One region of the Streptomyces sp. NPDC046303 genome, then DNA from elsewhere that is predicted to be linked to it. Evidence: riboswitches for the same ligand, from Rfam matches in the RefSeq annotation. Region 1 holds a riboswitch; the other holds the start of a gene.

Region 1 (7,112 bases):
CGCCGCCGGGCCGGATCCGAAGTCGCGGCCCGGCGGCGCCGGTCAGTGGGCCCGCAGCCCCGGGTCAGCGGCCCCGCAGGCCCCGGTCCACGGCCGTCATCAGCTCGCCGTCGGCGGTGTCCGCGTCCAGAGACCAGAACATCGCGCCGCCGAGGCCGTGTGCGCGGATGTAGCCGGTCTTGGTGCGCAGCACCTGCGGGTCGTCGTACGTCCACAGGGTGCTGCCGTCGAAGAGCCAGGCGTGCCCGCCGCGCCGGTCCCGGTGGACCTGGTACGTCCCGGAACCGGCCAGCTCCTTCAGCGCCTTGTAGTCCTCGTACCCGGCCGACCAGGTGGCCGGCGCCGGCCCGGCGGCCGGCTGCCCCATGCCGTCCCCGCCGCCGCTGACGCCCGTCCACCCCTGCCCGTAGAACGGCATGCCCATCACCAGCTTGTGCGCGGGCGCGCCGCGCCGCCGCCAGGCGTCGACCGTGCCGTGCACGCTGAAGTCGCCCCGGGCGTAGAGCGCGGACTGCTGGGCCGTCGTGGACTCGCCGGAGACGTGGAAGTCGTATCCCTGGAGGGTCACGAAATCGAGGTCGCGCATGATCCGGCGGACGTCGAAGCCCGCGTCGATCTTGGCGGGTGCGGTCGGGACGAAGGCCGTCAGCTCGTACGGCGACTTCCGCTTCACGCTGCGCTCGTGGGCGTCGAGCTGCCTGCGGAACTCCCTGACCAGCTCGGTGAAGTTCCGCTTGTCCTCGGGCCGGAACCTCGTGTCCGTGTCACCGGCGGAGCCGGGCCACTCCCAGTCGAGGTCGATCCCGTCGAACACCCCGGCGGCCGCGCCCGCGCCGCCGCGGGTGCCGTCCCGCGGCAGGTTGCCCTTGATGTAGAGGTCGATGCACGACTCGACGAACGCCTTGCGGGAGGCGGGCGTGAGCGCGGCGTCCGAGAAGTGCGTGGACCAGCTCCAACCGCCCAGCGAGATCAGCACCTTGAGGCCGGGGTGCTTGGCCTTCAGCTCGCGCAGCTGGTTGAAGTTGCCGGCGAGCGGCTGGTCCCAGGTGTCGGCGACCCCGTCCACCGAGTTCTCGGCGTCGAGCGGGCGGACGTAGTCGGCCCAGGCGTCGGCCTCGCCGGGCACGTTCCCGGTGAAGCACCTGCCTTCGGCACTGACGTTGCCGAAGGCGTAGTTGATGTGGGTGAGCCTGCCGGCGGAGCCGTTCTTCTCCAGGTCCTGGACTTGGAAGTCCCGTCCGTAGACGCCCCATTGGGTGAAGTAGCCGACCTTCTTGTACGAGCGGTGGTGACCGCCCGCTGCTCCGTCCTGCACGGCGACGCCGGCGGCGGGCGCGAAGGCGGTCAGCAGGGAGAGGGAGCAGGCGGCGACGGCCAGCCGGCCGAGCATGCTGCGGCGCATGGGCTTCCTTTGCGGATGCGGGAGCGGGGCGTGAGCGCGTGCGCGGTGCATGCCGGAAACTATTGGTCTGGACCAGAGTGGTCAAGAGGGCGGCGGGAACTCACCTGCCACGGCGGCGTTCCGGGGCGGCGCGGAGGCCGTCCCCGGGCGCCGCGGTGAACGGACTGGGCGCCGCGGTGGTGTCGCCGGCGTCCCGGGGGGTTACGGCAGGCTCCACTGGCCGACGTCGTCGGCCAGGCCGCCGTTCAGGGCGAACTGGACGGCCGCCGGGGCGGCGTCCTTCGGGAGCCGGAAGGTGACGAAGCCCTCGGCCGAACCGCCGGGGCGCAGGGTGACGGTGTCCGGGAAGGAGGCTCCGGCCGCCGTCGGGCTGTTCAGCCCCGCGAACCGTTTCCCGGCCGTGTCGAGCAGGTGCGCGGCCGGTGCGGGGGAGTCCTTGTACACGGCGGTCCCGGTGTTCTCCAACCGGAAGCGCACGGCCAGCAGCCGGGTCGACGTATCGGCGGCCGGGCCTTCCGGATCGGCCGGGCTCGCCGGGTCCACCACCTGGACCAGGGTGACGTCGAGCCGCTGGCCGGGCTCGTTGCCGGCCAGGGAGACGGTCTCGTCCGACCCGGCGGGGGCCGCGCCCAGCAGCGCCGGGCCGAGGAGTGCGAGCGCCAGCGCCAGCGCGGCCGGTGCGCCGCGCGGGGCGCGCCGACGGCGCGGGCGGCGCCGGGGCGCGGGGGCATCCGCTGATCCACCCATCACCCTGTCCACGATCCTCCCCGGCCGGGGGTCCCGCCACCCAGGAAGATCGACTCTGGCAGACTGGCCGCGTAACCCAGGCGGTGCAGGACAGGAAACCGGTGCGATTCCGGTGCGGTCCCGCCACTGTGACCGGCCCTCCCCACGGGGAAGGCCGGGAGTCAGACACTGACGCACCGCCTCTGCTCGGTCCTTCACGTCGACCAGGGGACGCGGATCCCCCGGAGAGGCTCTGCCATGTCGCACCGTCGCGCCCGCGCCTTCCTGCGCGCGATCACCCCCCTCGCGTTCCTGATACCCCTGGCCGCCTGCGCCGGCTCCCCCGCCGAACGGCAGGCCAAGGCCGCGGGTTCGTCCGCCGAGGCGCCCGGGTTCCCGTACACCGTCACCAACTGCGGTGTGACCAGCACCTACCAGGCCCCGCCGCAGCGCGCCGTGACCATGAACCAGCACGCCACCGAGGTGCTGCTCGCCCTCGGCCTGGAGGACCGGATCGCCGGTTCCGCCTACCTCGACGACGCCGTGCTGCCCGCCTACCGGCCCGCCTACGACAAGATCAAGGTGCTGGCCAAGGAGTACCCCTCCAAGGAGGTCCTGCTCGGAGCCAACCCCGATTTCGTCTACGGGGGCTACTCCAGCGCCTTCGACAAGGCGCAGGGCCGCGACCGTGAGGGGCTGGCCAAGACCGGCATCAACTCCCGGCTCAACGTGGAGAACTGCGCCGGAGGCCCGGTCGGCGTCGAGCAGCTCAGGACCGAGATCACCGAAGTGGCGCGGACCTTCGGCGTGCCCGAGCGCGGCGCGAAGCTCATCGAGGACGAGCAGCGCCGCATCGACACCGTGACCGCCCGGGTGAAGGACAAGCCCCGGCCGTCCGTCTTCGTCTACGACTCCGGCGAGGCCTCCGCCTTCACCGCCGGGGGCGACGGCATCGGCCACCAGATCGTCTCGCTCTCCGGCGGGACGAACGTCTTCGCCGACCTCAAGGACACCTTCGGCGACGTGTCGTGGGAGAAGGTCATCGAACGCAAGCCCGAGGTCGTCCTCATCTACGACTACGGCAGCACCACCGTCGAAGCCAAGAAGCAGCGCCTGTTGAACGACCCGGCCCTCGCCCAGGTTCCCGCCATCAAGAACCAGCGGTTCGTCGTGCTTCCGCTCTCCTCGGCCGTCCTCGGGGTGCGCGTCGCCGACGCCGTCGAGTCCCTGGGCCGCCAGTTGCACCCCGACGCCGCGTGAGCCGGCGCCGGACCCCGGCCGTCCTCGTCCTCCTCGTCGCCGCGCTGGCGGCGTCCGCCGTCGCCGGCCTGGCCCTGGGGCCGGTACGGATCGCGCCCGGCCAGGTCCTCGACGTCGTGCTCGGCGGCCTGACGGGCGAGGGGCGCACCGGGGCGTTCGCCTCCATCGTGTGGGACGTCCGGATGCCGAGGGTGCTCCTCGGGGCCGTCGTCGGCGCCGGGCTCGCCGTGACGGGCACCGTGCTCCAGGCCCTCGTACGCAACCAGCTCGCCGACCCGTTCCTGCTCGGGGCCTCCTCCGGCGCTTCGGCAGGGGCCGTCCTCGTGATCGTCTTCGGCGCGGGGACCGGTGTCGCGGGGGCGGCGGGCCTGGCCGGTTTCGCGGGCCGGCTGGGCGTGCCGTCCGCCGCGTTCGCCGGGTCGCTGATCGCGCTCCTCGCCGTCTACGCCATGGCCCGGCGCGGTGGAGCCATGACCACCGGCCGGCTGATCCTCGCCGGGGTGGCCGTCCAGTACGTCCTGTCCGCGCTCACCAGCCTCGTCCTGGTGCTCGCCGCCCGCCCCGACCAGGTCAACTCCGTCCTCTTCTGGACGCTCGGCGGGCTCGGCGGGGCCCGCTGGGAAGAACTGGCCCTGCCTGCCGCCGCCCTGCTCGTGGGTACCGGCCTGCTCATCGCCCTGGCCCGGCCGCTCGACCTGCTGCTCGCGGGTGAGGAGGGCGCGCACACGCTGGGCCTGGACACCGGGCGCTTCCGGGCCGTCGTCTTCGTGCTCACCTCCCTCGTCATCGGCGTGCTCGTGGCCTACAGCGGGGCGATCGGGTTCGTCGGGCTGATGATTCCGCACGCCGCCCGGATGGTCGTCGGCGCCGCGCACCGGGCGCTGCTGCCGGTGGCCGCGCTGGGCGGGGCGGTGTTCCTGCTCCTGGCCGACCTGGTCGCCCGTACGGCCGCGGCGCCCGAGGAGATCCCGGTCGGCGTGGTCACCGCCCTCGTCGGCGGGCCGTTCTTCCTGTGGATGCTGAGGCGCTCCACCCGGACCGAGGGGATGACCGGATGACCGGGACCGCGGCGCTGGAACTCGCCGTCCAGGGCGTGCGTTACGAGACCGAGGGGCGCACGCTGCTGCACGGTGTCGACCTCACCGCGCGTCCCGGCGAGACGGTCGGTGTGGTCGGCCCCAACGGCAGCGGCAAGACCACTCTGCTGCGCTGTGTGTACGGCACCCTGCGGCCCACCGCCGGCCGGGTCCTGCTGGACGGCGCCGACGCGGGCGCGCTCACGGTCAAGGACCGGGCGCGGCGCGTGGCGGTCGTCCCGCAGGACGCGAGCGGCACCTTCGGGCTGACCGTCCGCGAGGTCGTCGCCATGGGGCGCAGCCCGCACAAGCGCTTCTGGGAGCAGGACGGCCCGGACGACGCCCGGCGGGTGGCCGGGGCCCTGCGGACCGTGGGCGCGGGCGCCTTCGCCGCCCGCCGCTTCGACGAGCTCTCCGGCGGCGAACGCCAGCGCGCGCTGGTGGCCCGCGCCCTCGTCCAGGATCCCGGCCTGCTCGCCCTCGACGAGCCGACCAACCACCTGGACATCCGCTACCAGTTGGAGATCCTCGGCCTGGTCCGCGCCCTGCCCTCCACCGGCCTGCTGGTCCTGCACGACCTCAACCTCGCCGCCGCCTTCTGTGACCGGCTGTACGTGCTGGACGGCGGCCGCGTGGTGGCCTCGGGCCCGCCCGCGGCGGTACTGACCGAGGAACTGCTGGCCGAGGTGTACGGGGTGAGCACCCGGATCGGAATCCACCCGGGCACGGGCGCGCCGAACATCGTCTACCTGCACCCGGAGGGAGAACGCCCGGGGAAACGGTGACGAGCGGGACGGGTGGTCGCCGAACCGTCCGCGGCTACGCGGCCCCCGCCCCGTCCTCCTGGTACCCGTACGGGCGGGTGATGATCTCCATCCCGTGCCCGGCCGGGTCCGTGAAGTACACGCCCCGGCCCCCGTCGTTGTGGTTGATCTCGCCGGGGAGCTTGCCGTGCGGGTCGGCGTAGTACGGGACCCCTGCGGCCCGGATCTTCTCGAAGGCCGCGTCGAACTCCTCCTCGGAGAGGAGGAACGCGTAGTGCTGCGGGGTGATGGACCCGGCCGGAATGGTCGCGAAGTCCAGGGTGACGCCGTTGGCGGTCTCCACGGGGATGAAGGGGCCCCACTCGGTCCCGACCCGCAGGCCGAGGACGTGCGCCAGGAATTCGGCGGACTCCCGGTTGTCACGGGAGTGGATGATCGTGTGGTTCAGTGCTACTGACATGGGTGAATGCCTCCGAAAGGCACTTCGCGGCGACCTCCATGCCTCACCCAGCCGGTGACCGACACGCGATGCCGCGATCACGATCCTAAACAGCCGTTCGGGGTGGGGTCCACCGGATTCCGGCCCTGGTTCCGGGGACCGCCCGCGCTCACGACCCCCCGTACACCGCCTTCAGGTTGTCCTGCGCCGGGTACGTCCGGCCCGCGGGGCCCGCCGCGAACACCCGGAGCAGGTTCTCCGTCACACGGGTGGTCAGCGCTCCGGACCGCGCGTCCAGGCCGTGGTTCGCGCCGCTGCGGCCGTCGCCCGACGCGTCCAGGGCCTCCACCCAGCGCATCGTGCCGGTCGCGAACACCCCCGCCCCGCTCGCCACCGTGTAGTAGGCCGTGTCCTGATGACTGCGCCGGCCCTCGCACACCACCGGGGAGTGGGCCAGGATCTCGAGGGGCCGGGGTGTGGGAAAACCGGTGTCGACCTTGTCGTACTCCACCCCCACCAGGTGCTCGAAGCGGTCGCCGGCCTTCACACCGGTGCCCTCGAACAGCCAGTGGCCGGGGTGGGTCACCACGTACGGGGCATCCACCGGGTAGCCGTCGTAGATGACGCCGAGCAGCGAGCTCTCCGGATCCGCGCCGGGAGCCGACCGGAAGTCCACCGTCGCCGGGTGGCCGCGCCGGAAGCCGGGATCCTGGGCGTAGGAGGACTTGTAGCAGATCAGCGTGCGGTCCGGCCCCAGGTCGGACGCCTCCAGCCGGATCCGGCGGAAGCAGCAGTTCGCCCCCAGGATCGCGAGGTTGGTCCCCGCGTCACGGGCGGCGGTGACGTGCGCCCGCTGCTCGGGCGACCAGTACTCGTCGTGCCCGAGCGAGAGCACCGCCGAGGCCCCTTCGAGCAGCCGCTTCTCCCGGGCCACGTCCGTGGTCGTGGCGTACGCGAGCGGTATGCCGAGCCGTTCGGCGAGTGCGATCAGCGGAGCCTCGTACACCAGGAACAGGCCCGCGCCGTCGTCGTACTCGTACGGCCGGTCGAAGGTCACCGCCAGGGAACGCGAGGCGTAGCCGCCGCCGGGACCGTCGTAGCTGCCGTAGCCGCCCCACCGGTTGTATGCCTGCCAGGTCGCCACCGCGTTGACCACGACCGTACGGCCCGCCGTAGCCGCCGAGCGGACGGTGACCGGCACGAACCGCTGTCCCTCCCCGCCCTGGGCGTCGAGCCGCAGCAGGTAGCAGCCCTCCGGCCAGTCCTTGGTGTCGACCGTGGCCGTACGGGCCCACCGGGTGCGGACCATCCGCGTCCCGGAGTCCACCGTGTGCTCGGGCTGCCGCATCCCGGGCAGGGACTCGGAGCGCCACACCAGGCGGGCCCGGGCTCCGCCGTACCAGCCCATCCGGTAGGCGGAGACGGTGAACCGGGGCGCGGTGGTG
Region 2 (7,112 bases), on a different contig from region 1:
GGAGCACGGGCCCGACCACGGCGTGCACGCCGGGGGCGTCGAGTCCGTACGTACCGGGGCGCAGGGAGCCGAGCGAGCGCGTGAGGACGACCCGGCCGGCGGCGGTGGAGTGCACGCTCAGGCGCGGGCTGCCGGGCAGCGGGCGCCCGGGCTCGGGCCGCAGGGCCGCGTCGGCGGCGTACCGCCCGGCCGCGACGGCGGCCACGCCGGCGCCCAGGAGGGTCGTGGTGACGGCCGCTGCCGTCGCTGTCGCGGTACGCACCGCTCCAGTGTCGGGGCGCGGGCTTCGCCGGGCCACCGGAGGAGATCGTTCCGGCAATCGCCGGCAGCGGGGTGATCTAGGTCTCTTTCGGTGTCCGGGACGGGCCGGCCGGCGGGCCGGAGATCCCCGGCGGAGGGGTTCGTTCACCCCGCTTTGACGTGCATTTATCTAGATACCTAGGTCAGAATCGGGACGAATGGACCGATCACACCCCGGGTGGAGACACCGACCAGCCCGCGGTAGTTCACCTTCCGTTCATCCAGGTTGCCTACGGTCGCCGAGCCACTGACGTCAAACAGAAGCCTGGGTAAATGGAGCACATAACGCTTCTCCTCGGGATCGTGATCATCACCGCTCTCGTGTTCGACTTCACGAACGGTTTCCACGACACAGCCAACGCGATGGCCACCACCATCTCGACCGGCGCCCTCAAGCCCAAGACGGCGGTGGCCATGTCCGCCGTGCTCAACCTCGTCGGCGCTTTCCTGTCCGTGGAGGTCGCCAAGACGATCTCCAAGGGCTTGGTCAACGAGGAAGGAATCCAGCCAGAGGTGATCTACGCCGCCCTGGTCGGCGCGATCCTGTGGAACCTCCTCACCTGGCTGGTCGGCCTGCCCTCCAGCTCCTCGCACGCCCTGATGGGCGGCCTGATCGGTGCCGCGGTCGCCTCGGCCGGCCTCGGCGCGGTCAACGGCGACACGCTCGTCACCAAGGTGCTGATCCCGGCGATCGCGGCCCCGCTCGTCGCCGGTCTGGCGGCCATGCTGGCCACGAAGGTCACGTACAAGTTCGGCAGCAAGGTCGGCGACAAGACCTCGGCCAAGGGCTACCGCGCCGGCCAGATCGCCTCGGCCGGACTGGTCTCCCTCGCGCACGGCACCAACGACGCGCAGAAGACGATGGGCATCATCACCCTGGCGCTGATCGCGGGCGGCGCGATCGCGCCGGACGCGAACCCGCCGGTGTGGGTCATCCTCTCCGCCGGTATCGCGATCGCGCTCGGCACCTACCTGGGCGGCTGGCGCATCATCCGCACCATGGGCAAGGGCCTGACCGACCTGCAGCCGCAGCAGGGCTTCGCCGCCCAGACCTCGGCCGCCACGGTCATCCTGGCCTCCTCGAACCTCGGCTTCTCGCTCTCCACCACCCACTCGTGCTCCGGCGCGGTCATGGGTGCGGGCCTGGGCCGCAAGGGCGGTGTGGTCCGCTGGTCCACCGCGACCCGCATGTTCGTCGCCTGGGGCCTCACCCTGCCGGCCGCCGCCCTGGTCTCCGCGGGCGCCGAGCTGGTCATGCGCACCGGTGACGTCGGCATCGCCGCCGTCACGGTCTTCCTGGTCGCCTCCTGCGCCGCCATCTGGCTCATCTCGCGCCGCCAGGTCGTGGACCACACCAACGTCAACGACGTGCCGGCGGCCGGCGCCGAGGAGCCCGGTGTCGTCACCACGGCGATCGCGGCCGTCACCGTCCCGCCGACCGCCGCCGCGGCCGGTACGACCGTCGCCGGTACGACCGCCGCGGTCACGGACGACGCCCTCAAGGCCACCATTTCGGCCTCGACCGCGACGCCTGCGGCTCCGGCCGCGGCGGTCTGACCCCGAGAACGACAGAGGAATCAGCGGTATGAAGATCGACTGGGAAGCCCTCGGCTCCGTGTTCGGAGTCAGCCTCTCCGCCACCGTCGCCCTCGTGGCCCTGTTCACCCTCGGCCTGGTGGGCCTGTCCAAGCACGAGGCCGCCACCGAGCAGGGCGGCGCGGCCACCCTGGCCCGCAGCGGCGCGTACGCCTGCTTCGCGCTCTGCGCGGCGGCCGTGGCGTACGGGATCTACCTGATCGTCGTCTGAGACGTCACATGTGAGACATCACGTGTGAAGGCTCCCCCCGGGTCCTCCCGGGGGGAGCTTTCGCGTACCCCGCCGCAGGTCAACGGCGAGTTGACGGGCCTTCGCGGTGCGTGGTGGACTGCCCGAGCCAATACGGCGGCATGGAGAGGAAGTCCGGTGCGAATCCGGCGCGGTCCCGCCACTGTCACCGGGGCACTCGGCCGAGTGCGTCCCGGGAGCCAGGAACTCTCGCCGCCGGACACGTCGAACCAGGGCGCGGACCCTGAGTGAGGACATACCTGCCACCATGCGTGCCGATCGCGTCTTCGCGTACGGCGTCACGGCGGGCCTGATCGGCGACCGGATCCTCGGGGATCCGCGCCGTGGGCACCCCGTGGCCGCCTTCGGACGAGCCGCCGCCGCCGTCGAACGTGCCCTGTGGCGCGACGACCGCGCCCGGGGCCTCCTGCACACCCTGGTCTGCGCCGGGGGCGCGGCCGCCGTCGGCGCGCTGGGCGCCCGCGCCGTGCGCTCCCGGCCCGCGGCCGCCCGTATCGCCCTGACCGCCGCCGCCACGTGGGCCGTCGTGGGCGGCACGTCGCTGGGCCGCGAGGCCCGCGCCATCGGCGGCGCGCTCGCCGCCGGGGACGCCGAGGTGGCCCGGGAGCGGCTGCCGCACCTGTGCGGACGCGACCCGCACGCCCTGGACGAGCAGCAGATGGCCCGCGCCGTCGTGGAGTCGGTCGCGGAGAACACCTCCGACGCGGTGGTCGGTGCCCTGGTGTGGGGCGCCGTCGCCGGGGTCCCCGGGCTGCTGGCCTTCCGCGCCGTGAACACCCTGGACGCGATGGTCGGCCACAAGTCCCCCCGCTACCTGCGCTACGGCTGGGCTTCCGCCCGGCTCGACGACCTGGCGGGCTGGCCGGGCGCCCGGCTGACCGCGCTGGCCGCGGTACTGGCCGGTCCCGACCGGCGGGGAGCCGTACGGGCCTGGCGCGCGGACGCCGCCGGGCACCCGAGCCCGAACGCCGGGCCCGTGGAGGCCTCCTTCGCGGGTGCGCTCGGCGTACGGCTGGGCGGCACCCTGGCGTACGGGGGGCGGGTCGAGCACCGGGCGGTGCTGAACGGCGCGGCGGGGCGGCCGGTGGCGGTCGCGGACATCCAGCGGGCGGTACGGCTGTCGCGGCAGGTGACCTGGCTGGCGCTCGGGGCGTGTGTGGCGGCCCGGACGCTGGTTTCGCGTACATCACGGAGGGGGCGCGCATGAGCGGCGCGAAGCGCGGCGGCGGACTGCTGGTCGCCGGAACCACATCGGACGCGGGCAAGAGCGTGGTCACGGCGGGCATCTGCCGCTGGCTGGCCCGCCAGGGCGTGAAGGTGGCGCCCTTCAAGGCGCAGAACATGTCGCTGAACTCGTTCGTGACGCTGGAGGGCGCCGAGATCGGCCGCGCCCAGGCCATGCAGGCCCAGGCGGCCGGCGTGGAGCCGACCGCGCTGATGAACCCGGTCCTGCTCAAGCCGGGCAGCGACCGCAGCAGCCAGGTGGTGCTGCTGGGCAAGCCGGTGGGCGAGATGAGCGCCCGCGGCTACCACGGGGGCAGGCAGGAGCAGTTGCTCGGCATCGTCACGGACTGCCTGGAGCAGCTGCGGGGCACGTATGACGCCGTGATCTGCGAGGGGGCGGGCAGTCCGGCCGAGATCAACCTGCGCCGGACCGACATCGTGAACATGGGCATCGCGCGGGCCGCGCGGTTCCCGGTGGTCGTGGTCGGGGACATCGACCGGGGCGGGGTCTTCGCGTCCTTCTTCGGTACGACGGCCCTGCTGTCGGCGGAGGACCAGTCGCTGATCGCCGGATACATGGTCAACAAGTTCCGCGGTGACGTCACGCTGCTGGAGCCGGGCATGGAGATGCTGCGCGGCCTGACCGGGCGGGCCACGTACGGGGTCCTGCCCTTCCGGCACGGGCTGGGCATCGACGAGGAGGACGGGCTCCGGGTCTCCCTGCGCGGAGCGGTACGGGAGTCGGTGGTGGCCCCGCCCGTGGGCGAGGACGTGCTGCGGGTCGCGGTGTGCGCGGTCCCGCTGATGTCGAACTTCACGGACGTCGACGCGCTCGCCGCGGAGCCGGGGGTGGTCGTGCGGTTCGTGGACCGGGCCGAGGAACTGGCCGACGCGGACCTCGTCGTCGTGCCGGGGACGCGCGGGACGGTCAAGGCGCTGGAGTGGCTGCGGGAACGCGGGCTCGCGGACGCGCTGCTGCGGCGGGCCGCCGAGGGGCGGCCCGTGCTGGGCGTCTGCGGCGGGTTCCAGGTGCTCGGCGAGCACATCGAGGACGAGGTCGAATCGCGGGCGGGCTCGGTGGACGGGCTCGGACTGCTGCCGGTGCGCGTCCGCTTCGCGCGGGAGAAGACCCTGGCGCGCCCGGTGGGTTCGGCGCTGGGCGAGGAGGTCTCGGGCTACGAGATCCACCACGGCGTGGCCGAAGTCCTGGGCGGGACGCCCTTCCTCGACGGGTGCCGGGTCGGGTCGGTGTGGGGAACGCACTGGCACGGCTCGCTGGAGTCCGACGGCTTCCGCCGGGCGTTCCTCCGCGAGGTGGCCTCGGCTGCGGGCCGCCGTTTCGTGCCCGCTCCGGACACGTCGTTCTCCGCGCTGCGGGAGGAACAGCTGGACCTGCTGGGCGACCTGATCGCCGAGCACGCGGACACGGACGCCCTGCTGCGGCTCATCGAAACCGGAGCCCCGGCGGGCCTCCCGTTCCTCCCGCCGGGCGCACCGTGACGGGCCGGTCCCTGCGGGCGGCTTCCCCCGCCCCGCCCCTTCCCGGAACCGGGGCTGAATTTGCCCTGCGGGCAAACCAGCCGCATCTGGCGGGCGGCAGCCGAAATCCAGCCCCTCCGGCGTTTGAGGAGCGGGGTCTGGGGCGGAGCCCCCGTCACGGGAGCAGCCCGCGCAGCGGAACCCGCACCGGCACCGCGCAGCCCACCGCACCACACCAAGGAGTGAGCAACGCATGAGCACGCCCTATCCGTTCACCGCAGTGGTCGGTCAGACCGACCTGCGGCTGGCGCTCCTGCTGAACGCCGTGAGCCCGGCGGTCGGCGGTGTGCTCGTGCGCGGCGAGAAGGGCACCGCCAAGTCCACCGCCGTGCGCGCGCTGTCGGCGCTGCTGCCGCAGGTGGACGTGGTCCCCGGATGCCGGTTCTCGTGCGCGCCGGCCGCGCCGGACCCGGCCTGCCCGGACGGCCCGCACGAGCCCGGCCCGGGCGCGGCCCGGCCCGCCCGCATGGTGGAGCTGCCCGTCGGGGCCTCCGAGGACCGCCTCGTCGGGGCCCTCGACATCGAACGGGCCCTGGCGGAAGGCGTGAAGGCCTTCGAGCCCGGCCTGCTCGCCGACGCGCACCGCGGCATCCTGTACGTCGACGAGGTCAACCTGCTCCACGACCACCTCATCGACCTGCTGCTGGACGCGGCCGCGATGGGCGCCTCGTACGTGGAGCGCGAGGGCGTCTCCGTCCGCCACGCCGCACGGTTCCTGCTCGTCGGCACGATGAACCCCGAGGAGGGCGAGCTGCGTCCGCAGCTCCTCGACCGCTTCGGGCTCACCGTCGAGGTGGCCGCCTCCCGCGAGCCCGCCCAGCGCGTCGAGGTCGTGCGCCGCAGGCTGGCGTACGAGGACGACCCGGCCGGTTTCGCGTCCCGCTGGGCCGATGACGAACGCGAGGTCCGCGCCCGGGTGGTGGCGGCGCGGGCGCTGCTCCCGCAGGTCCGGCTCGGGGACACCGCGCTGCTCCGGATCGCCGCGACCTGTGCCGGCTTCGAGGTCGACGGCATGCGGGCGGACATCGTGATGGCCCGGACCGCGACCGCGCTGGCCGCCTGGGCCGGGCGGACCGACGTACTGAAGGAGGACGTACGGCAGGCCGCGCTGCTGGCGCTCCCCCACCGCCGGCGGCGCAACCCGTTCGACGCGCCGGGCCTGGACGAGGACAAGCTGGACGAGATTCTCGACCGGTTCCCGGAGGAGGAGCCGGACGACGAGCCGGACAACGAGCCCGACCCGGAGCCCGAGGGTCCGGACGACGGTGGCGGCCCCGGCGGCGGGCCGGACGGCGGCGGGGTGCCTCCTCAGGGATCCGGCCCCGAGTCCGCGGCGCCGCCGGAGGACACCGGGACCGCCGAGGCGCCGGAGGGGGCCCCCGGGGACGGCCCCGAGGCCCCGCAGCCCTCCGCCCAGGGGGCCGGCGGGCCCGAACAGGCCGCCGTACGGGCCGCGGAGCCGTTCCGCACGAAGATCCTGAGCGTGCCCGGCCTCGGCGAGGGTGCCGCCGGGCGGCGTTCGCGTGCCCGTACCGCCCACGGCCGGACCACGGGCGCCGAGCGCCCCGGCGGCCGGCTGACGAAGCTGCACCTGGCGGCCACGGTGCACGCGGCCGCCCCGCACCAGAAGGCGCGCGGCCGCGCCGGGCGCGGCCTGGTGATCCGCAAGGACGATCTGCGGCTGGCGAGGCGGGAGGGCCGCGAGGGCAACCTGGTCCTCTTCGTCGTGGACGCCTCGGGCTCGATGGCCGCCCGGCAGCGGATGAGCGCCGTCAAGGGCGCCGTGCTGTCGCTGCTGCTGGACGCCTACCAGCGCCGGGACAAGGTCGGCCTGATCACCTTCCGCGGGGCCTCGGCCGAGCTGGCGCTGCCGCCCACCTCCTCGGTGGACGCGGCCGCGGCCCGGCTGGAGCAGCTGCCGACCGGCGGCCGCACCCCGCTCGCCGCCGGGCTGCTGAAGGCCCGCGAGGTGCTGCGGATCGAGCGGCTCCGGGACCCGTCGCGACGGCCGCTGCTCGTGGTCGTCACCGACGGGCGGGCCACCTCGGCCGGCGCCGTCGGCGGCGACCCGCGCGAGCTGTCGGGGCGCAGCGCCCGGCTGCTCCAGGCCGCGGGCGTGGCGTCGGTGGTCGTGGACTGCGAGACCGGGCCGGTCCGGCTGGGGCTGGCCGGGGTGCTGGCCGCCGATCTCGGGGGGCCCGCC

Evidence for each region. Region 1 has a riboswitch for cobalamin ahead of ACZ6I1_RS00350 (ABC transporter substrate-binding protein). Riboswitches for the same ligand answer to the same signal wherever they lie in the genome.
Region 2: another riboswitch for cobalamin. It lies ahead of ACZ6I1_RS20910 (cobalamin biosynthesis protein); the one in region 1 lies ahead of ACZ6I1_RS00350 (ABC transporter substrate-binding protein).

Annotation. Positions count from the first base shown of each region.
Region 1 is NZ_JBVJFA010000001.1:70,128-77,239, forward strand. Features, by position in the region: gene ACZ6I1_RS00340 (glycoside hydrolase family 18 protein) at 65-1,402, opposite strand; gene ACZ6I1_RS00345 (DUF4352 domain-containing protein) at 1,604-2,149, opposite strand; cobalamin riboswitch at 2,202-2,340, shown strand; gene ACZ6I1_RS00350 (ABC transporter substrate-binding protein) at 2,387-3,388, shown strand; gene ACZ6I1_RS00355 (FecCD family ABC transporter permease) at 3,385-4,446, shown strand; gene ACZ6I1_RS00360 (ABC transporter ATP-binding protein) at 4,443-5,249, shown strand; gene ACZ6I1_RS00365 (VOC family protein) at 5,284-5,688, opposite strand; gene ACZ6I1_RS00370 (N,N-dimethylformamidase beta subunit family domain-containing protein) at 5,837-7,112, opposite strand, start outside.
Region 2 is NZ_JBVJFA010000019.1:36,039-43,150, forward strand. Features, by position in the region: gene ACZ6I1_RS20895 (alpha/beta hydrolase) at 1-262, opposite strand, end outside; gene ACZ6I1_RS20900 (inorganic phosphate transporter) at 574-1,857, shown strand; gene ACZ6I1_RS20905 (hypothetical protein) at 1,886-2,107, shown strand; cobalamin riboswitch at 2,206-2,356, shown strand; gene ACZ6I1_RS20910 (cobalamin biosynthesis protein) at 2,394-3,353, shown strand; gene ACZ6I1_RS20915 (cobyric acid synthase) at 3,350-4,870, shown strand; gene ACZ6I1_RS20920 (putative cobaltochelatase) at 5,103-7,112, shown strand, end outside.